2 regions of the Halobacillus sp. B23F22_5 genome follow, and region 2 is predicted to be linked to the other one. Evidence: a T-box and tRNA genes for the amino acid it is inferred to sense, from the RefSeq annotation. Region 2 holds a T-box; the other holds one or more tRNA genes.
The links. A T-box is a leader RNA that pairs with one kind of tRNA and senses whether it is charged. The one in region 2 lies ahead of trpS (tryptophan--tRNA ligase), so its partner is inferred to be a tRNA-Trp.
Positions count from the first base shown of each region.

Region 1: it encodes a tRNA-Trp, which carries the amino acid that the T-box ahead of trpS (tryptophan--tRNA ligase) is inferred to sense. The anticodon was not compared.

Region 1 covers NZ_JBIEKI010000011.1:108,833-120,360, forward strand. Annotated here, with positions in the region: gene ACGTN9_RS14525 (ABC-ATPase domain-containing protein) at 31-1,740, opposite strand; tRNA gene ACGTN9_RS14530 (tRNA-Gly) at 1,903-1,973, opposite strand; gene ACGTN9_RS14535 (MaoC/PaaZ C-terminal domain-containing protein) at 2,290-2,694, opposite strand; gene ACGTN9_RS14540 (MaoC family dehydratase N-terminal domain-containing protein) at 2,691-3,140, opposite strand; gene fabG (3-oxoacyl-ACP reductase FabG) at 3,158-3,922, opposite strand; gene ACGTN9_RS14550 (Crp/Fnr family transcriptional regulator) at 4,171-4,860, opposite strand; gene ACGTN9_RS14555 (hypothetical protein) at 5,001-5,417, opposite strand; gene ACGTN9_RS14560 (YidH family protein) at 5,485-5,868, opposite strand; gene ACGTN9_RS14565 (ornithine cyclodeaminase family protein) at 6,053-6,988, shown strand; gene ACGTN9_RS14570 (hypothetical protein) at 7,004-7,228, shown strand; gene ACGTN9_RS14575 (sodium:solute symporter family protein) at 7,243-8,673, shown strand; gene ACGTN9_RS14580 (hypothetical protein) at 8,686-9,252, shown strand; tRNA gene ACGTN9_RS14585 (tRNA-Ser) at 9,432-9,523, opposite strand; tRNA gene ACGTN9_RS14590 (tRNA-Leu) at 9,534-9,617, opposite strand; tRNA gene ACGTN9_RS14595 (tRNA-Leu) at 9,724-9,805, opposite strand; tRNA gene ACGTN9_RS14600 (tRNA-Cys) at 9,816-9,889, opposite strand; tRNA gene ACGTN9_RS14605 (tRNA-Gly) at 9,914-9,988, opposite strand; tRNA gene ACGTN9_RS14610 (tRNA-Gln) at 9,997-10,071, opposite strand; tRNA gene ACGTN9_RS14615 (tRNA-His) at 10,088-10,163, opposite strand; tRNA gene ACGTN9_RS14620 (tRNA-Trp) at 10,169-10,242, opposite strand; tRNA gene ACGTN9_RS14625 (tRNA-Tyr) at 10,248-10,333, opposite strand; tRNA gene ACGTN9_RS14630 (tRNA-Thr) at 10,426-10,501, opposite strand; tRNA gene ACGTN9_RS14635 (tRNA-Phe) at 10,512-10,587, opposite strand; tRNA gene ACGTN9_RS14640 (tRNA-Asp) at 10,628-10,704, opposite strand; tRNA gene ACGTN9_RS14645 (tRNA-Met) at 10,854-10,930, opposite strand; tRNA gene ACGTN9_RS14650 (tRNA-Val) at 10,982-11,057, opposite strand; tRNA gene ACGTN9_RS14655 (tRNA-Glu) at 11,066-11,140, opposite strand; tRNA gene ACGTN9_RS14660 (tRNA-Ser) at 11,150-11,242, opposite strand; tRNA gene ACGTN9_RS14665 (tRNA-Asn) at 11,244-11,318, opposite strand.
Region 2 covers NZ_JBIEKI010000006.1:3,587-15,114, forward strand. Annotated here, with positions in the region: gene ACGTN9_RS10285 (beta-ketoacyl-ACP synthase III) at 1-644, shown strand, start outside; gene fabF (beta-ketoacyl-ACP synthase II) at 663-1,901, shown strand; gene ACGTN9_RS10295 (LCP family protein) at 1,954-2,937, opposite strand; gene ACGTN9_RS10300 (YuzI family membrane protein) at 3,089-3,307, shown strand; gene ACGTN9_RS10305 (YjbA family protein) at 3,388-4,152, shown strand; gene trpS (tryptophan--tRNA ligase) at 4,209-5,207, opposite strand; T-box leader at 5,320-5,517, opposite strand; gene ACGTN9_RS10315 (DUF3899 domain-containing protein) at 5,578-5,946, opposite strand; gene ACGTN9_RS10320 (peptide ABC transporter substrate-binding protein) at 6,325-8,043, shown strand; gene opp3b (oligopeptide ABC transporter permease) at 8,210-9,139, shown strand; gene opp3C (oligopeptide ABC transporter permease) at 9,142-10,284, shown strand; gene ACGTN9_RS10335 (ABC transporter ATP-binding protein) at 10,301-11,362, shown strand; gene ACGTN9_RS10340 (ABC transporter ATP-binding protein) at 11,359-11,528, shown strand, end outside.

The sequences.
Region 1 (11,528 bases), on a different contig from region 2:
CTCACTTACTCCATTTTTAAAGTCCATAGTTTATAATATAGGATTTACTTTTGCTGTTCGCATGCGGTTTAAAGTCGCTGCGATTTCAAACCGCCTAGGACGTGCCAGTTCACCAGGGTGCTGGTTTTGGAAGGGGGCGAAGGAAGACAATCCTTGCTTATCCAGTTGATCTTCCATGGCATCAAGTAATTCTTCCATAGACCTGCTCTTTTCCAGCCAGCCTTTTTTATCTAAATGAAGCAGCATATCTGCAATCATTCGTGTCTGGGATGCGTCTACAAGCTGCTCTACATAATGCAAGGATATTTCCGTGTTTCCTTTTAAAATCAACGTCTTACTTTTTGCTTGTACTTTAGCTTTCTTCCCTTTTTGGGTCTGCAGGCTGTTTGGTAAAAATCTACGCCTGGTTATCTCGCCAAAGCTGTATTCTCTATCAATTTTACGCTGTTGCGGATATCTATCTGCAATCTCTTTTGCCTTATTCGTAACATTATAAGGGAGATACTGATCCATCATGATGACGTTATCAGCAGCATCGAAATAGTCACCGGATCCCCCCATGACTAGTATCGTCGAGACCTCTAATTCATCGCGAAGCAGTTTGATTTTATCGATGAAAGGAGTAATCGGCTCTTTCTCCTTCACTACCAGCTCCTGCATACGCTCATCTCGTATCATAAAGTTCGTTGCGCTGGTGTCTTCATCAATCAGCAGTGTGCCAGCGCCTGCCTCAAGAGATTCCACTACATTGGCAGCCTGCGACGTACTTCCACTTGCATTATCCGTCGTAAACCTGGTTGTGTCTGTACCATGCGGCAGGTTTTTAATAAACGGCGAAATATTTACGGTTGTAACTTTTCTTCCGTCCTCTGCGCGGACTTTCACTGCTGCCGGATCAGTCAGCACATACTCACGGCCATCCCCTTTAATATGAGGGTACACCCCGCGTTCCATCGCATTCAACAGGGTACTTTTACCATGGTACCCGCCTCCGACAATCAACGTTATCCCTTTTTTCAACGCCATACCTGTCAATGGCTCGTTGCGGTGAGGTAATTCAATTGTGACACGATTCTGTTCAGGACTTTCAAACGGCACCGCACCTTCCATCGGCCGTTCACTGACGCCGCTTTTCCGAGGTAAAACTGCTCCATCTGCGACGAATGCAATCCAGTCATTCGCTTCCATTTCCCTGCGGATCGCTACATGCTGGTCAGCCAGTTGCACTGCTTCCTCAATTTCTTCATCGTTGATACGAAAGACAGATTTATCAATCAGCTCAGGAAGCACCTGTAAGAACAGTTTCTCTGCTTGCTTTCCATTAATACGTCTACCGTTGGCCGGTAAACCTATGCTTAGGCAGATAATCATATGGTCACTATTCAATTCGACAGCCGTACGTTCTAATATTTCCTGCCCTGGGCGATCGATTGCCACCAATCCGCTCTTACCTGATCCCTTCACATTAGGATTAAGCTTCATCAGTGTACGGGCGATATCTCTTGTAATCGTATCCTCCGCATAGACGCGACGATTCCTGTCTTTTCTCCATTCGGCTTTGATCGGACGTTTGTCGTACGGCACTTGAATCCTTATTTTAGAAGGAGCCGCAAACGGATCCCCTTGTACATAATCAATCCATAGCCGGTAGCGCTCAAACTGATAGCTTCCCTGCAATTGCTTATAACCTTTATAACTTTTCCCGTCTATTTGCTGTAATTGCTGTTGAAGTTTCTTCATCACGAATCATCTCCAATCCAATTATCTACTTTGTTTATTTACAATGTTGCCATCTTTACAACATAAAAAACGCAATGCTTCGTTGTCACCTAGAACGAAACACTGCGTTGGTTAACTTGATTGGGGAAATAATTACTCTTGCCGGATAAAACCGGCAATAAGAGCGGGTGATGGGAATCGAACCCACATCATCAGCTTGGAAGGCTGAGGTTTTACCACTAAACTACACCCGCATGTTAATTAAATGACTGCTTTAAGTCAGGTTCACGAACAATCATGTCTCTTCCTCTGCCAGATAATTCATGGAAGTATATCCGTCGAGACAACTCGTAGCTTATTCGGTGGATGCGTTGCTCGTGGCTGAGGTTTTACCACTAAACTACACCCGTATAGTGAAAATGCCTTTTTGAAATGACATTTATAATTATAACAAGGGTAGTTTAGTAGTGCAATGGGATTTTTAATTTTTTGTCGAAAAACATAAAAATTAATCGAATCCTATAGGGTGACTATCTTTTGTATTTATCTCTTTATGTTCCTTTGATACTCCTATTCATACTGACTAAATACAACTGTACCCTTGATAACATCCTTTCCCTCTTGATTAATTGCATTCACATCGAAATGTAATTGCCGGTCAGTTTTATCGGCTAATGTCGCCTGTAAGGTGATGACATCATGCAGTCGGACCATACCTTGAAACCTGATGGTATAATCCTGGATAAACCCTTCTTCAAAATAAGGAGTGAATAATTTAGCGAGATTGCCCATCGTCCACATGCCATGGGCAATAACTCCAGGAAGCCCAGCTTTTTTGGCTTCTTCATCTATCGTATGGATTGGATTGTAATCACCTGATGAGCCCGCGTATTTGATCAAGTCCAGCCTCGAAACCGGAGATAACGTTACGTTCTCCAGTGATTCCCCTGCTTCTAACACAGCTAACCGATTCACACCTTCATCTCCTTCCGAACAGCTTCTGTAATGATGACTACCTGCTCTTCTGTGAAAACCAGCTTCCGATCAAGGTCTTCCCCATATCTTTTTAAAAGTAAAAAGCCCATTTCCCCGCTTTTTCCTTTTCTTTCATAGTAATCTTTTACTTCCACGTAGCAATTGATTTCCTCTCCGACGAGCAAAGGTCTTTCATAATGAAAGGTTTCTTCGCCGTGGATCAAACCTTTACCAGGCAACTCCAATGCTTCAATAGCGCCGTAATCAAAGACTCTCGGAAAAGTCGGGGGAGCAATGTTATTGTTATACCTTGACTGCTTCCCGGTCTCCTCACATATGAATATGGGGTGCAAGTCACCAATAGCTTCTGCAAATTTCTTGACTGCTCCTCTTTCCACGGTATTCTTTACGGGTTTCGATTTCTTACCAATAACATGTGTCAGCATCTATGACTCCTCCTTGATTAATCTTTTGGTCCGCCAGCTACGTAGAGTACCTGACCATTCACGAAGGATGATTGTTCATCAGCGTAAAAAGCAACAGCGTTTGCAATATCCTCTGGCTTACCACTTCTTCCTACAGGAATATTGGAGACACTAGCTTCCACCAATTCTTCGAAGGAAATACCGATTCTTGCCGCTGTCTGCTTGGTCATATCAGTCTCAATGAACCCGGGAGCGACCGCATTTGCTGTTATGCCGAAGGGGCCAAGTTCAATTGCCAATGTTTTGGTAAAACCCTGCAATCCAGCTTTAGCTGTAGCATAGTTTGCCTGTCCGCGATTGCCCAAGGCAGAGGTCGAGGAGATGTTAATAATGCGGCCAAATTTCTTTTCAACCATATATTTCTGTGCTGCCCGGGCGGCATTGAAGGATCCTTTAAGGTGCACTCCCATGACGGTATCCCAATCGGAATCAGTCATTTTAAATAGCATATTATCCTTGATTACACCAGCATTGTTAACTAGAATATCAACCGAACCATATTTCTCATACACTTCTGCCATGGCACTCTCTACCTGTTCTGCCTCCATCACATTAGCAACCTTCGTAAACACTTCATAACCTTTTTTGTTAAATTCATTTGCAGCTTGCGCAAGCGCTTCTTCGTTAATATCGATAATGGCTACTGTTGCGCCTTCTTCAGCAAATTTTTGAACAATTCCTTTTCCTATACCACGGCTTCCGCCGGTTACAAATGCTACTTTTCCATTAAATCTATCTGACATAATCGATTCCTCCCATATTAAATTTTGCCCCGAGGCCCTGGTGTAAATCTATATCATTAACCATAATCTATTAACATATCAACTGGTTAGTAAGCTGTAATCCCATATTATTTTGAAATTTCGAAAAAAACAACCCTATTATAGGAAAGCTGTTTACTGGAAAGACTTTTAAGCATGGTCTGTAATTTTTGAGGAATATACCAATCCCAATAAAAAAAGAGGCTTTTATAGCCTCTAAATAAATTTTTCTATAATGTACAATTTTGAACGCCGCATTGATCACACATCAATAAGGAGCGGAAATATTCGATATCATTAATAAAGAATTTTTTTGCTTCATTGTCAATGAGGCCTTGGTCTTTCCACTTACTGATCACTCTACTGGCGGTTTCCCTGGTAATCCCGACGTACTTTGCGATATCCTGGACGACAATCGGTTCTGTAATTTCCACCCCTCTTGGAGTTTCTTTACCATACATATGACTTAACCGGATAAAAATAGATGCGACTGCACCTTCCGAACCGAACACTAAATAGTCTCGCAGTTTGGCTTTACTGGCTTCGAGCGATTCTGCCAGCCATTTCGTAATGCCTAAAGCTAATCGACCATTTTGCGCCATTAAGGTTTCCATATCGTTTTTTGATATATATAACAAAGAAGCGTCTGTCAAAGCAACCGCAGAACAAGAATAAATTTCTCCAGAGAAGATCCCTATCTCTCCGAATGAATCATTATTCTTACGTAAAAATACGGTTACTTCTTTATTCTGTTTCATCTGCTTATGAACACGAATTGTACCGTCTAGGATAAAGTACAAATGGGAAGCTTCCGATCCTTCTTCAAATATTACTTCTCCACGTTTGACGAATGTTTCTTTTGAGTTAGCGAGCAATAAATCTTTTTCATTTTGCTCCAATCTATCGAGTAAAGGCCTCATCATGCCTACCTCCTGTATGATGAATGTACCTTAATAATAAATGGCTGTAGCCTGTAAGTCTGTGATATTTATCACGTTTTCACTATTATTATATTAAAATCAAAAAGAGACACTGCCCTCCAGTGCCTCACAATTATGTATCATTCATTGGAATTGAATTTCGTTTCTTCCTCATCCAATAAAAAATCCTTTTTCCGTAAACGGATATTAATATGATGCAGCTGTTGAACGACTTCAGCAAATCCTAAAGCAAGGATGAATGATATGACTGCACAGATCACCATCCAGAAAAAGCCTAGGAACTCCTCATTAACAAGGAAAAACAACCCTACTAAGAATCCTGTCACTAAAAATACATATCCAACTAATTTCAACAAGGTAGCAACCCGGTTGTTATGCTCAAAATAAATAGTAGCTATATTGGTTGAAACTATTTGTGATTCACTCGTTTCCCGACGATGGACGGGGATAGGTTCTTCCTCTGTATTACTGTTAGCAAAGTACCCTACTATACCGAGTAAAAGTGTAACCACGATAACCGTTATAAAAACACCCATATTATACCTCCCCTGTAAATAAGAACCACAACATTCATTGTAATATAGCCAGGGGAGATTTTACACACTAGCTTTCCAAATATAAGAAGTAAAATAAGATGAAAATCAGAATAACAATCATTAAGGAAGATACTAACGTCACAGAAGTATTAGAAGGGTTGAATGTTTCGTCATTCATGATCTGTTTCTTTTTATTGAAATAAGCGACAGTTGCTAAAATTATGATAATAAAACCAAGAACAACAGCAAAAACACCTAAAGAAAGGCTGATCATATCGATCGTACTGTTACGCTGGACCCCTATCGTGAAATGAAGGCTGGTATTTAAAAAGCCAATACCAACAATAGCAATAACCGTACGAACCCATGCCAGGTAGGTTCTTTCATTAGCCAGGTGTTGCTGTGCATATTTCAACTGGTTTTTCTCTTCCTTTTTCATGACATCACTCACTTATCTTCCATATATGATTTAGGTTGTCTTACATTATCTTAATCATACGATTACAACCAGAAAAAATCCAATGGCCTGATTTGATCTAAGCATTGTTTTCTGTGAGCGAGCAGAATTTGCAATCGGTTTTATTTTTCAGAATAATTTGGTAATATTCTTAAGTATACAGAAAGGAGAATGATAAATGGAAGTAATCTCAGCAGAAGAAATCAAACAAAAGTTTTCCATGAAAGAAACCATGGAAGCTATTGAGGATTTCTACAAAGAAAAAGAAGGAGACTACATTTCTCCTGATCGTATGCATATTGAGGATGGAGACAATACAGCTCTGCTAATGCCAGCATTTTACGGTGATTATTATGCAACGAAGTTAGTGGGAGTAGCTCCGAATAACACGAACCTCGACAAAGACACGATTCATGGATTAATGATTTTATATAATCGTGAAACCATGGAACCATTATTCATGTGCGACGCCATCGCCATTACTTCGTTACGTACAGGTGCTCTTGGAGGTTTAGGCATGAAGTATTTGGCGAAAGAAGATGCGAAAACCCTAGGAATCATCGGTACAGGAACACAAGGTTGGAGTCATTTGCAATCAGGACTTGTCGCCCGGGATATTAACGAAGTACATATCTTTAACCGTACAGAAGAGAAAGCACTGGCATATAAAAAGCAGGCAGAAAAAGCATTTCCGCACATCAGCTTTTATGTGTCTTCCGTAGAGGAACTGGTGAAGAAGTCAGATATCATCGTAACGACCACCACCTCTTCTAAGCCGGTATTACCGGAACTGGAGCCATCTGAATGGAAAGGAAAACAAATTGTCGGCGTAGGTTCCTTTCGACCGGCGATGCAAGAACTTTCGGATCAGGTATTGCAAGAAGCAGATGAAATCTACGTGGATGCTTCAAGCGCTTTACGGGAGTCAGGGGATATGATTCGAGCTAAAGAGTTACGTAAAGATTTAGAGGATACGTGGGACCTTGAAAAAATAATCAGAGAAAACCATTACCCTTCTGGTGTCCATGATAAGACAATTATTTTCAAGTCTGTCGGTGCCTCTATTTTTGACTTAGTAACTGTCAAATCAGTGTATGAAACGTATTACAAATAGAAAGGTGGCAGAATGATGCGAAAACTGACAAGGAAAAAGTGGAAAGACCCGGGAATCGTCATGGTAATTATTTTATCTATTATCTCTTTGATCGTTTGGATATGGTGGCCGGCAGACACTTTTGTAGGTGGAATATCCCTAGCAGGATGGGCCATGTTTGTCTGCTTTTTCATATGGTTAGCGTTAACAGTCGCATATGTCGTTTGGATGGAAAGACTGGAAAAGAAAGAAATGCAATAAAGGAGTGAGTAATCATGCAAGTAATGGAAACAATCATTTTAGCCATTTATTTAATCATTATGACCGTTATAGGAATTTGGTTCGCAAAGCGGGCTCACTCATCTGAAGGTGATTACTGGACAGCTGGCGGGCAGATTAATAGTTTTGTTGGATCATTCGCATTTTTTGCAGCGGTAGCAAGCTCAAGCTCACTGATGGGGGCTGTAGGTTCTGGTGTAGCATTAGGGGTTCCTTTTCTATTAGCCTACGGGTTCGGCGCAGTAGCTATCCCTTCATTTGCAATGTTTTTAATAGCTGGACAAATTAGAAGAACAGGCGTAAAAACTCTGCCTGAATTTTTCAAGCATAGGTACGGAAAATCGGTACAGATTGTTTCTGCTATTCTAGTCGTACTGAGTATGACTTTCTATATGATCCCCCAGTTGACAGCATCAGGGCTAATTGGTTCTTATGTGTTAGGGATTGATTATGTAACTGCTGTAATCATTTTAGGGTTAGGATTCACACTTTATGCCGCACTAGGTGGAATGTGGGCGATTACATACACGGACTTGATTCAGGGTGCTGTCATGGTCATCGGAATGTTCATTCTCGCTATTATTATTCTAATGGATCATGGTGGAGTTGGTTCGCTTGTTCAAGACGCGTTAGCAGTCGACCCTCAATTCGGTTCTATTACTCAACCATGGATGTCTTACTTCGGTCTATTTGTTGCTTTTCTTTGGTTCGGAGTAGTATCACCGTCAGCTGTTATGAGGAACTTTGCTGCACGTGATGCGAAAACAGCACGTCGCTCAGCTCTAGGAGCTTGTTTTTTGTATGTTACTGTATTCCTATTCGGATTTGTCATTGCATCGGCAGGTGCCAGCCTGGGGATTGCAGAATCACTCGACAATCAGGATATGATTTTTATTTCCGTAATTGAGCATTACATGCCTGCCTTACTTGCCGGAGTTATGCTGGCCGGGTTATTAGCTGCAATCATGTCCTCAGCGGATGCGATGCTTCTGGCCGTATCTGCAGGAATCGCCCATGATATTTATAAAGAACATATTAATAAAAAAGCTTCCGAAAAGAAAGTCACTCGTCTAGGGTTAATTGTAATGATCTTAGCTAGTGTGGTTGGGATTATTTTCGCAATCGATCCCCCTCAATTGATCGCTGTCATGGTAGGTTGGGTAAGTGGCGCAATGCTTTCTGCTTTTGGCTTCCCACTAGTGTTAGGGCTTTGGTGGAAGCGTACCAATACAGCAGGAGCTTTAGCTGGTATGATTGGAGGAACGGTAGTTTTCATCATCATGGCATTATTACCATTTGCTCTTGTTTCCGAGCACTTAGTCTCTGCCCCCGTTTCAGCAATTCTTACGATTGTAGTAAGTTTAATGACAGCCCCACCATCTGAAAAGATACAACAAGAAGTAGACAGCTATCACATGGAAGCATAAGCAGGTGAAAAAATGAAACTGAACATCTTAGGAGAAGATTCTATCCAGGAACACGAGCTTCCCAAGTATATGTATAAAGGCTTGAAGCCTTCGTTGAAACTGAATAAGAAACTCAATGAGAATGTAATTAAAAATGGGATCGTAAGGAGCGAAAAAGTCTATCAGCCAATGTGGACAGTGAAGATGCTAGTCATTGCTGATAGAAAACCGTTCCCACCCAAAATAAAGCCGAACATGGCTTTTGTGGATGCTATTTCAGGCTACCGGGGGTTATTTCCGAATGTACCTCCTGTCACCCAGCAGGAAGTAGCTTCATCAAAAGTTAAAAACGCTATAATTACAAGACAAGAACTACTAGAAAAATACGTAATAAATATTCAGGAAAAGCAAATCAGTCGGAACTATGTATTAAAAAAACCAAGATATGAGGTTAAAGAAGCAGAGGTAGTTTACTTGCCATTATGGCTAATAGAAGTGGACACTGATTTCTTCACAAAAACTTTCCTAATCAATGGTAACACAGGTGAGTCAGAAGATTTATTAAAGAAACTATGGAAATCAAACGAGTGGAAATTATGAAAAAGGTGCTTGCAATTTAGCAAGCACCTTTTATATATATTAAAAAGAAAAAGATCTCATCAGTCTTGGTGAAGATTAATTTTAATTCTAAATTATATACCGGTCGAAACTGCACTCCCAAAGGGACACAATTTTGAGTCGTGCGCGTCTGCCAATTTCACCACACCGGCATATAAAAATGGCGGAGAAGGTGAGATTCGAACTCACGCGACGGTTGCCCGCCCTAGCGCATTTCGAGTGCGCCCCCTTACAGCCACTTGGGTACTTCTCCATCCAGGCGATGCGGATGAAGGGATTCGAACCCCCACGGTGTTACCACCACTAGACCCTGAATCCAGCGCGTCTGCCAGTTCCGCCACATCCGCAAAGTATTAAATAATACCAGGCCTTAAAACTGTATAATAATAAGAAAAAAGACCCTTTCAGTAATATGAAAGAAGTCAATTCTCTAACAAATAAATTGTTAAGTAGTACCGGTGGCCGGGGTCGAACCGGCACTCCCGAAGGAACACGATTTTGAGTCGTGCGCGTCTGCCAATTCCGCCACACCGGCATATTGTTTATGGAGGCGGCAACCGGATTTGAACCGGTGATAAAGGTTTTGCAGACCTCTGCCTTACCACTTGGCTATGCCGCCTTGTGATACCCTGAAAATTAAATATGGAGCGAGAGACGGGATTCGAACCCGCGACCCCCACCTTGGCAAGGTGGTGTTCTACCACTGAACTACTCTCGCAATTTAAATGGCTGGCCCAGCTGGATTCGAACCAGCGCATGACGGAATCAAAATCCGCTGCCTTACCGCTTGGCTATGGGCCAACAGGCAAAGTAAAGATGGGGCGACCGATGGGAATCGAACCCATGAATGCCGGAGCCACAATCCGGTGCGTTAACCCCTTCGCCACGGCCGCCATAATGGCAGGGGTAGTAGGAATCGAACCCACATCAAAGGTTTTGGAGACCTTCGTTTTACCATTAAACTATACCCCTATATATGGTGGAGGGAGTAGGACTCGAACCTACGAACCCGATGGGAGCGGATTTACAGTCCGCCGCGTTTGGCCAACTTCGCTATCCCTCCATTGTAATGAAGAAAACTATTCAATGGTGCACTTACAGCACACGGTTGTTTTCCAGCAAGAAGTTTATTCGACGTTGCAGGAAAACCTACAATGGTGCCGGCCAGAGGACTTGAACCCCCAACCTACTGATTACAAGTCAGTTGCTCTACCAATTGAGCTAGACCGGCTAATCAGAAATGGTGGCTTGGGACGGAATCGAACCGCCGACACACGGATTTTCAGTCCGTTGCTCTACCGACTGAGCTACCAAGCCTAAGTATTTAAATAATTATGAAACTATGTAAAAGTAATAATGGCGGTCCGGACGGGACTCGAACCCGCGACCTCCTGCGTGACAGGCAGGCATTCTAACCAACTGAACTACCGGACCATAATTTGGTTGCGCTTTGCAGCACACGATTTTCAACTAGCTATGAAGATTATTCGACGTAGGAAGTTGAAATAAATTGGTTGCACTTTGCAGTACTACTATCTTTCATTAGCAATGATGATTAATCGACGATGCAAATGAAAAATAATTGGTTGCGGGGGCAAGATTTGAACTTGCGACCTTCGGGTTATGAGCCCGACGAGCTACCAGACTGCTCCACCCCGCGATAATGTAAGACATTATATCTTACGATATTGAATTGGAAATGTGAATGAAATGGTGGAGGATGCAGGGTTCGAACCTGCGACCCCTTGCTTGTAAGGCAAGTGCTCTCCCAGCTGAGCTAATCCTCCTATGTAAGTGGTGACCCGTACGGGATTCGAACCCGTGTTACCGCCGTGAAAGGGCGGTGTCTTAACCACTTGACCAACGGGCCAATATGATATGGCGGAGAGCGAGGGATTCGAACCCTCGAGACCGCGGTAACGGTCTACACGAATTCCAATCGTGCTCCTTCGGCCAACTCGGACAGCTCTCCATGGCTCCACCGGTAGGATTCGAACCTACGACCGATCGGTTAACAGCCGATTGCTCTACCACTGAGCTACGGTGGAATATTGTAAAGGTGTGTATCATTGAGCTACAACCTAAGTTATATGCTCGTCGTTCAACCCTTTTGTTCAACTTTCTGGCTACATAAACAGTGTTGAACTCCTTGCAAAGCTTACTTCGAAGTTTAGTCGAAGAGGTTAGCTTCGCTACGGTGGAATATTGTAAAGGTGTGTATCATTGGTGTGATTTTGTTAACAAGCAGATCTTTAAGA
Region 2 (11,528 bases):
GAGCAAAGGGAGCTGCCGCGATGGATGTCAGCGCAGCTTGTACAGGGTTCATGTACGGTTTATCCACAGCTAAGCAATTCATTGAGTCTGGGGATTATAAAAATATTTTAGTCGTAGGTGTGGAAAAACTATCGAAAATCGTCGATTGGGATGACCGCAATACGGCTGTCTTATTCGGTGACGGTGCTGGAGCGGCTGTCGTCGGCCCTGTCAGTGAAGGAAAAGGAATTCTTTCTTATGAACTGGGAGCAGATGGCGCCGGTGGTGAGCATCTGTACCAGGACGAAGAAGATCACCTGTATATGAACGGACGGGAAGTGTTCAAATTCGCTGTTCGCCGTATGCCGGAGGCTTCGGTAAATGTGGTAGAGAAAGCTGGCTTCAATAAAGAAGATGTAGACTATCTAATTCCACACCAGGCAAACATCCGCATCATGGAAGCAGCACGGGAACGCCTTGGCATATCGGAAGAAAAAATGGCGATCAAAGTGAATAAATATGGAAATAATTCAGCAGCTTCCATCCCGATCGCTTTGTCTGAAGCAGTAGAAGAAGGTAAAATAAAAGAAGATGACCTGGTGGTCCTTGTCGGTTTCGGCGGCGGATTGACTTGGGGAGCAGTCGCCCTGCGTTGGGGCAAGTAGTAGAAGGAGGTAGCAGGTATGGAAAATAAACGTGTTGTCATTACAGGGCTTGGAGCCATTTCCCCTGTAGGAAACAATGTCAAAGATATGTGGGACAGCATCACTTCCGGCCGTTCCGGAATTGATACGATGACAAAGATTAATAAAGATGAATATCCTGCCAAAGTGGCAGCGGAAGTGAAGGATTTCGATCCTACAGAATTCATTGAAAAAAAAGAAGCGCGTAAGATGGACCCGTTTACCCAATACGCAGTAGCAGCTTCCCTGATGGCTGTCAAAGACGCCAATCTTGAAATCACAGAAGAGAATGCTTATCGTACCGGTGTCTGGATTGGCTCAGGTATCGGAGGTATGGGGACTTATGAAGAACAGTTCGAAAAGTTCCAGAAAAAAGGATACCGGAGAGTCAGCCCGTTTTTCATCCCGATGATGATTCCGGATATGGCAGCTGGACAAGTATCGATCACACTGGGAGCAAAAGCGATGAACTCTTGTACCGTGACAGCATGTGCATCCGGTGCGAACTCGATCGGGGATGCGTTCAAAGTCATCCAACGGGGAGATGCGGATATCATGATTACCGGCGGTACAGAATCACCGATGAATAAGATGTCGTTTGCCGGCTTCTCCTCTGCAAAAGCATTATCCTTTAATGAGGATCCGAAGACAGCGAGCCGTCCATTTGATAAAAACCGCGATGGCTTCGTTATGGGTGAAGGTGCTGGAATCCTGGTTATGGAAACATTGGAATCTGCACAAAAGCGTGGTGCCCATATTTACGGAGAAATCGTAGGTTATGGTTCTACTGGAGATGCTCATCACATTACGGCGCCAGCACCAGAAGGGGAAGGAGCCGTCCGTGCGATGAAGCAGGCACTTGAAGATGCTGGTATGAGTCCAGAAACAATTTCTTATATCAATGCTCATGGTACCTCAACCGAATTGAACGACAAATTCGAAACGATGGCCGCTAAGCAGGTATTCGGAGAGCATGCCCGTAAAATAGCGATGTCATCCACCAAGTCGATGACTGGTCATCTCCTTGGTGCAGCCGGAGCGATTGAAGCGATCATTTCCTTGAAAGCGATCGAGGATGGTATTTTACCTCCAACGATCAATTATGAAACGCCGGACCCGGATTGTGATCTGGATTATGTACCAAATGAAGCTCGTAAACAGCAAGTAGATGCTGTCATGAGTAACTCGCTTGGATTCGGCGGGCATAATGCCAGCCTCGTTTTCAAAAAATATGAGTGATACGTGCATAAAAAATGGTGCGATTCCTTTAAAGGATCGCACCATTTTTATTTTATTCTGTTGTTTTATCTTCGAGTTCGAAAAACTTTTGTAAGGCTTCACGGTTCTTTTGTTCATCATGGGCAAGCACTGCTCCAGCATGACTGTATCTTTCATCCCAGTAGGAACCTTCCACTGGAACTCGTAACGTGTCGATACTGTCAGGAGCATTAAAGATGAAATCTTTGCCGAGTCCGACCATCTTGCCAGAATCGATGTTGGTATCGATATAGGGCTGCAGCGTACCGATCAATCTGGGTACCTTTAGCAGTCCTTTGGCAGAGACTAGTTCATCCTTCATTAATTGGATGACTTCCTGTTGCCGTTTGACACGACCAAAGTCACTGGACGCATCTCCGCGGTAGCGTGCATAACCTAATAATTCTTCCCCGTTCAGCTTTTGGGTGCCTGGTTCTAAGTTGATGGTACCTGCGTTATCTTTATAGTACATTTTTTTCTCTACATCTACTTCAATGCCTTTTGGAGCTACTGTATCGACGATTTGTTTAAATCCGTCAAAGTCGACGATCGAATAATATTCTGTTTCAATACCAAAGTTCTTTTTGATCGTTTGTCTAAGCAGCTCCGGTCCCCCAAAGGCAAACGCAGCATTCAGCTTATTGTAGCCATATCCGGGGATATCCACGTAGGTGTCCCGCATCAAGGATGCCAGTTTTGCTTCATTTTCTTTAGGGTCATATTGAGCAATCATAATGGTATCAGTACGCATCGTTTCTTTATTGCTGCGCTTATCGACACCAAGCATCAGCACGGTTGTTTTGCCATCTTTATTATCCACGCCCTGGAATTCATCTTTGAATTCACTATTCTCAAGCTCTCCTTCAGACTCGCCCATAGCGTCCCGTTTACCTGCCATATATTCATAGCTGCTAATTCCGATTCCTATTAATAAGAAAAGCAGAAGCACAGCAATGAAAGCTTTTCTTTTCCTTCTCTTCTTTCGGTTTTGCTGTTTGTATTCTTTTCGAGTGGTCACCAAAGTATCACCTCATTTTAAAAAAACCACTATCTATTAATTTACCGCTTATAGCATAGATAGTAAATAGTTTTTACGGATGATATCGTTTTCATGTCATGTTAAGAGCGTTTGTCTCATATATTTAACAAAAAATGGACAGGCTGGAGGGATGGATATTTTTTATTGGTTCTTGTTTTTAGTAGGGTTCGGTTTCACTGTCAGTGGTGGAATATCCTTGATTTCTTATATGAATCTGCTTCCAGCGGGCTTTACCTGGATTGAGTACCTCCAGTTTGTCCAGACGCGCAGTGAGTGCTGGTTATTTCCAATCGGTGTCACTCTTATGCTGCTTTCTACATTAAAAATTGGACAATCCCCTTGTCAATAATTCCAATCGGAGAATAAAACTTCCAAATTTGGCCATACTGATGGCAAATGAAACTAAGGGATGGAAGGTGAGTACCGGGTATGTTATATTTACATGATGTTTGGGTGAACTGGTTCGAAGGGGAGGAGAACGGATACAACGTTTCTCCATTTCATGAGTGGCGGAAAGAAGATGGGATTGAGCTATTGGATCAAGCTCCGCTGCTGTATATAACAGATGATTTGTATCAGTATATTGAAAATGATTTACAGGATTTGCCGATCAGTTTGTTAGAATCCATCCATAGAAGAGCTTACTTAAGAAAAAACCAGGAGCGTAAGTCACTCGATTATGCCGCTATTGTTACCAATGGTCACTCTGTGCTAGCATTCGATACACTTGGCTATACACTGCCAGTCCGTAAGAGCAGGCTGATTCCACGCCAGGAAAGACTGGCTCTTGAAATGATTGAAGGACAAAAGCCGAATAAATATGACTGGGATCCTTCCTTGGCGAAAAAGGAACATCACATACTATCCTTGTCTCCTGAATACATGCTGGGGCTTACAAGGAAGGAAAGACAATTGAAACAGCTGCTGATGATGGCGCTGGATCAATTACAGCATACCGACAACCCGGAAGAAATACGTTATTGGCTGACCGAATGGGAGCCGAGCCATTATCCAATGGTTAAAGAATATACGATTGAACAGGCCTGGCAAAAACTTTATGAAGGGACGACCCCAGGGTGGAGCCGTGCTCACGAAGAGTTATGCGGTAAAATCATCAAGGGGCAGCCATTCTTTGAGAAAATTTGGGAATTAGAAAATCATAAAGCAGAAGCAGGAATAAAAAACCAGAATTGAAGGAGTCCTTCAATTCTGGTTTTTTTAGTGTGGTTCGTTAAGCAATCACACCGTTTTTATTTCTTTTTCTTTTTGACGCGCCCAAGACCCATCGCTTTTTTTGCTTTGCGAAGCATTTTTTCTGCTGCCTGATTAGCACGCTCTGCCCCGTTATCCAGGACATCATCCAGCTCTTCAGATTCAAACAATTCATGATAACGCTCCTGGATAGGGGAGAGTGTTTGAATGACGGCATTCGCAACGTCCTGCTTGAATTCCCCGTATCCTTTTCCTTCGTATTTCACTTCTAATGCTTCCACCGTCTCTCCGGTACAAGTGGAATAAATGGTAAGCAGGTTGGAAATTCCCGGTTTATTTTCTTTATCATATTTAACGATGCCTTCCGAATCAGTGACAGCACTCTTAATCTTTTTCTCGATTTTCTTTGGCGCGTCGAGCATTGAAATATAGGCTTTCTGGTTTTCATCGGACTTGCTCATTTTTTTGGTAGGATCCTGGAGTGACATAATCCTGGCGCCAACTTTTGGGATACTCACTTCTGGTACTGTGAAAATATCGTTGTATTTATTATTAAAGCGTTCTGCTAAATTACGGGTAAGCTCCAGGTGCTGTTTCTGATCTTCCCCGACTGGAACAATGTCGGTTTTATATAGAAGAATATCGGCAGCCATCAATGGAGGGTAGGTCAACAATCCAGAGGAGACAGCTTCTTTTCCCTGCGATTTGTCTTTGAACTGCGTCATCCGCTCCAGTTCACCGATGTAGCTGACACATTGCAGCATCCAGCCGAGCTGCGTGTGGGCTGGAACTTCCGACTGGATGAACAGCGTAGATTTCTCTGGATCGATGCCAGAAGCAAGGTATAAAGCAGCCAGTGAACGAATATTGTCACGCAGCTTTAAACGGTCCTGTGGGACAGTGATGGCATGCTCATCGACCACACAGAAGTAACAGTGGTTCTCTTCCTGAAGTTCGACGAAGTGTTTCATCGCTCCTAAATAGTTACCGAGTGTTAATGTACCACTTGGCTGAATTCCTGAAAAAATTGTCTTCATGTTTTCCACCTCATTTAATTTATTTGTGAACATTCGTGTCTGGGATACGTTTGTTTCAAGAAATGTAAATTGCAGCTTTCCCCAATAAAAAAAGGCCATTCTCCCTCTATAAAGAAGGGACGAATGAACCGTGGTACCACCCTTGTTACTCCGCACTATGCGGAATCACTTGACCTTTAACGCAGGGGTACGTCGTCTGTAACGAAGCTCCAAAGCCCAATTCCCGGTAACCTTTGTCAGCTGTTTTCACCAACCACAGCCTCTCTGAAAAACAGGGAAGTCCGGTACTATACTTTTTCAACGCATTTCACTATTTTGCTATTCAAGAAAATTATAAATAAGTTTTCTGTGTGTTGCAACAATCAGTTGATTACCCCTGATAGTAATAAATAAGCATACCGATCATTCCGAAGTTCATGAACATTCCCTGAAATAGAAAGAACTTTAAAACTCTACCGTCGATGGTCTGGGAGGGAAGAGGCTTCTTTTTCCAATCTTCCATATAATCTGCTGTTTTCGCTACTCTATGGTAGAATCTGCGAAAACTATAAGTTATTGAGTCGAAAAAGCCTCCGCGGATCACCCACAATAGAAGACCGCCGAAAAGATAAAAGAAAGCGACATAGAAGGTCTGGTTAATATAATGGAACAAGTCGTACACAGGTGCCCGCATAAAAAATAGCAGGGTCACAACAGAGAAATTAATACCTAAAAACACCCACTTATTCTTTAATACCATCGGAAGAAGGCACATCCTTTCTTAGAAAATACTTCTTTCATTATAGCATGTTTTCATGTGTCTGTTTTAGTAGAGGAAAAAAAGTAAATATCAACCAGCATAATAACAAGAAAAAAATTTAATTAATTATTGGTGAAAAGATTGTAAAAATACAATTCAATGTGTAATATTTCCCCGTAATCATATAGGACCTTTGTAAAATAAACTAGGTAATTTATCCTATTTTATGCCACAAGAATGTAATAATGACAAGGTTCTTACAATTTTATCAAAAAAATATTAATGCAAAATAGTTCGAAAACTTGTATAATTCGTATTGTAGATTATTTATCTGCGCTAATATTTAGAAAATTATATTTTTGGGGAGGTCATTCTTTCATGAGAAAGACAAATTGGTTATTGCTTGGACTAGCATTAGTTCTAAGCATGTTCCTGGTAGCTTGCTCAGGCGGCGGCGACAATAACGCCGACGGTGGAGAAGGCGAAGGGAACACAGAAGAAACAAACGAAAACGAAGGTAATGAAGGAAGCGAAGGTTCAGAAGGTGAGCCTAGCGGAGAACAAGTATTGAACATCACTGACTCTGCTGAGATTCCTACAATGGATCCTTCCATGGCAACTGACGCAGTTGCATTCCAATGGTTAGGTTCTACAATGGACGGTCTATATCGTCTAGGTGAAAATGCTGAAATGGAACCTGCTATCGCAGAAAGCCATGAGCAAAGTGAAGATGCTTTGACTTGGACTTTCAAACTACGTGAAGATGCTACTTGGGAAAACGGTGACCCTGTTACAGCAAACGATTTCGTATATGCTTGGCAGCGTGCGGTTAACCCGGACACTGGTTCCGAGTATGGCCCATACATGATGAATGGCGTTATCAAAAACGCTGAAGCTATTTCAAACGGTGAAATGGCAGTGGAAGAGCTAGGAGTTACTGCTGAAGATGATTATACGTTGAAAGTAGAACTTGAAAAGCCGATCCCTTATTTCCTATCATTGACTGCTTTCGGTACATTCCTGCCGTTGAACCAGGACTTTGTTGAAGAACAAGGTGACCAGTTCGCACTTGAAGCTGACAACATTCTTGCTAACGGTCCATTCAAGATGACTGAATGGAAGCATGAAGAAAGCTGGAAGCTTGTTAAGAACGAAGATTACTGGGATGCTGAAAATGTTAACCTTGAAGAAATTAATGTAAGTGTTGTTAAAGAAACTTCTACTCGTGTAAACCTTTATGATTCTGGTGAAATCGATGCTGCTGGTTTGAGCGGTGAGTTCGTTCAGCAAAAAGCTGGTAGTGAAGAATTAAAGACAGAAGAAGAACCAGTACTTTTCTATTTGAAAATGAACCAGCAACATGAAGTACTTGGTAATGTAAATGCGCGTAAAGCGATTCAATCTGTAATCAACCGCGAAGACTTGGTTAATGTCATCCTTGCTAACGGATCCCTTCCAGCTGTAGGTGACATTCCTCAAAACTTTGCTAAGCACCCTGAAAGCGGAGAAGACTTCCGTGAAATCAATGGTGACCTGGTTGAAACTAACGTAGAAAAAGCGCAAGAACACTGGGCTACTGCTTTGGAAGAGCTTGGAAAAGACTCTGTAGAGCTTGAACTTCTTGGCGGCGACTCTGAAGTTGCTAAAGAGATGGATGCTTACTTGAAGAACCAATTGGAGCAGCTTGAAGGTTTGACTGTAAATGTTAAGCCGGTTCCATTTAAAGAACGTCTTCGTCTAGACACTGAAATGGAATATGACTTGCAAAACTCTGGTTGGGGCCCTGACTACATTGACCCGAACACATACCTGAACATGTGGGTAACAGATGGCGGAAACAACAAAACTGGTTACTCCAGTGAAGAGTATGACGCGCTTATTGAGAAAGCAAACAATGAGCTTGCTCTTGAGCCAACTAAGCGTTTCGAAGCATTCCTGGAAGCTGAAAAAATGTTGATCGAACAAGACGCAGTTCTTGCTCCTCTATATCAACGTGCCAGTGCTAAACTTTGGAAGCCTTACGTTAAAGGTGTAATCACTAACCCAATGGGACCTGACTACACTTACAAGTATGCTTATATTGACGGTAAAGAGTAATAGCTTTTCATAATTGAATAAAGCTGACTCGGAGGGGAGAGAGTATATGACCATGTTGTTGGCATATGCTCTCTTTTTCCCTGCCATCAAATATAACTGATAATAATCAATATTCAGTTATTTATAATAATAAGAAAACACTTATAAATATAGGAGGTGGGCAAGAATGGCTCGTTATATCACCAAACGACTGCTCTACATGTTGTTGACACTGATTATAATCGCGACTTTTTCATTTTTCTTAATGAAAATGCTGCCTGGTACACCACTGACCATGGAAGATAAATTATCAGCAGCGCAAAAAGAGATCATTCTTGAAAAGTACGGTTTGAATGACCCGGTACCAATCCAGTATTTAAAATACATGGGTGGTTTAGCTGTAGGGGATTTGGGGATTTCATTCCAGTTTGATAACAGGGAAGTTACAGACATTATTATGGATCGTATCGGTCCTTCTATGCAGTTAGGGGCCCAGGCTCTGATTATTGGGACGATCCTCGGAATGCTGCTTGGTTTGATAGCGGCTATCTACCATAATGGCTTCCTGGATTACTCGTCCACATTCGTGGCTGTTATAGGTAAATCTATTCCATCGTTTATTTTCGCAGGTCTATTGCAATATTTCATTGCCCTTAAATTAGGCTGGTTCCCGGTTGCACTTTGGGGATCGTGGCAACATACGGTTCTGCCTACCATAGCGCTGGCGATGTTCCCGATTGCGATTGCCGCCCGTTTCATGCGGACAGAGATGCTAGAAGTACTTGGTTCTGATTTTATCCAAACCGCACGTGCAAAAGGTGTCAATAAATTTGGCGTCGTTTTCAAGCACGGAGTTCGTAACGCTTTGATTCCTTTGGTAACCGTAATGGGTCCTCTGGCAGTAGGATTAATGACTGGAACATTGGTAATTGAGAAGATTTTCGCAGTTCCTGGAATCGGTGAACAGTTCGTTACATCGATTACAACAAATGATTTCCCAATTATAATGGGTACAACGTTGTTCTTCTCTTTCTTTTTTATATTTATCATTTTAGTCATCGACCTTCTATATGGAATCATCGACCCTAGAATCAGACTTGCCGAAGGAGAGAAATAAATATGGATAACAGCAAACCATCAAAAGATCTTTTTGTCCCTGTCGAGCGGGGAGGAACGGAAAGCGAGAAGATTTCTCGTCCTAGTCTGTCTTTCTGGCAGGACTCCTTCAACCGTCTTAGGAAGAATCTCGGTGCGATGGCAGGGGTATTCACTTTAATTGTTTTGATATTGATGGCGGCTTTTGGCCCATACATGAATGAGTTCGATTCTTATGAACAGAATTTATCCCGTTCTTACACACCACCTAAGATTCCGGTACTGGAAAATATCGGCTGGCTGGGTGTAGATGGTATGGAATCGACCGTTATTGAGGGAGATTCTGTCGACGCTGCAAAAAATGTCGCAAAATTGAAACTTGGCGCAGCTAATGCCGATTTCATTGAATATAACGTTATTTCTGAAGGCGGAAATGGCGAAAAAGCAAAAATTGAAGCTTCCCTCGATGTATATGAAGCAAAAGGTATTGAAGCAAATCATTGGTTCGGTACGGACAGTCTTGGACGTGACTTATGGACACGTACTTGGCATGGAACTCGGATCTCTTTATATATCGCCTTTTTAGCAGCCACTATTGATATGATAATTGGTGTCATTTATGGTGGAGTATCCGCATATTATGGCGGACGTGTCGACAACATCATGCAACGGATCATCGAAGTCTTAGTTGGGATACCTAACCTGGTCATTGTTATCCTGATGATTCTGATATTAGAACCGGGGATCCTGTCGATCACCATTGCCCTGACCATTACCGGCTGGATATCGATGGCACGGATCATACGGGGACAAGTGTTGAAACTGAAGAATCAGGAATTCGTACTGGCTTCCAGAACACTCGGAGCACCAGACAGCAGAATTTTGAAAAAGCACCTCGTACCGAATGTTACTGGCTTAATCGTCATCAATACGATGTTTACGATTCCAGCCGCTATTTTCTTTGAAGCATTCTTAAGCTTCATCGGGTTAGGGCTTCCAACCCCGATTGCATCCTTGGGAACATTGATTGATGACGGATTCAAGTCATTGCAGACCAATCCTCACGTGTTGATCTTCCCTGCAATCATCATTTCCATGATTATGGTTGCCTTCAACATACTGGCTGATGGACTGCGGGATGCGTTTGATCCGAAGATGCGTGAATAGGAGGAAGGAATACCAAATGGAAAAACTTCTACAGGTAAACAACTTAAGTGTATCCTTTGACACCTACGGAGGAGAAGTCCAGGCTGTCAGAGGTGTCAATTTCGATGTACACAAAGGAGAAACCCTGGCAATTGTCGGTGAATCTGGTTCAGGCAAGTCGGTAACGACGAAAGCATTAATGCGTCTGATCCCTCAGCCGCCAGGCCGTATCAAAGAAGGGGAAATCCTTTTCGAAGGTAAAGATTTAGCTAAATTAAGTGAAAAGCAAATGGAGAAAATTCGAGGCAAGGATATTTCGATGATTTTTCAGGATCCGATGACTTCATTGAATCCGACGATGAAAATCGGCAATCAGATTATGGAAGGACTCATCAAGCACCAGAAAATGAGCCGTTCCCAGGCGAAAAAGCGTGCAGTGGAATTGATGGAATTGGTAGGGCTCCCTGATGCAGCTAACCGTGTCGATCAATATCCTCACCAATTCTCTGGGGGACAGCGTCAGCGTGTCGTCGTTGCGATTGCGCTTGCCTGTAATCCTAAGCTTTTAATTGCCGATGAGCCGACTACTGCACTTGACGTAACCATACAGGCACAAATTTTAGAGTTGATGAAGGATATCCAGAAGAAAACGGATTCTTCCATTATCTTTATTACGCACGACCTTGGTGTTGTTGCTAATGTGGCCGATCGTGTCGCCGTCATGTATGCAGGTAAAATTGTAGAAATCGGAACCGTTGATGAAATCTTCTATAATCCAAAACATCCATATACTTGGGGACTGCTTGGCTCTATGCCTTCTTTGGACAGTGCGGATGAAGATTTATATGCCATTCCTGGTACACCGCCGGACTTGATCGCTCCACCTAAAGGTGACGCGTTCGCAGCCCGGAATGATTATGCGATGAAGATTGACTTTGAGCAACAACCACCAATGTTCAAAGTATCCGATACGCATTATGCCGCGACATGGCTGTTGCACGAGAATGCCCCGGATGTTGAGCCTCCTGCTTCCATACAACGTAGAATGCAAGGATTTGCTCAAGAGGCTGAACTTAATACGAAAGGTGATCGCTCATGAGTCGAGAAAAATTAGTCGAAATCAAAAACTTAAAGCAGCATTTCAAAACCGGGCGTCACAGTGTCGTAAAAGCAGTCGATGGCTTGACCTTTGATATTTATAAAGGGGAAACTTTCGGCCTTGTTGGTGAGTCCGGGTGTGGTAAGTCGACGACAGGCCGGACAAT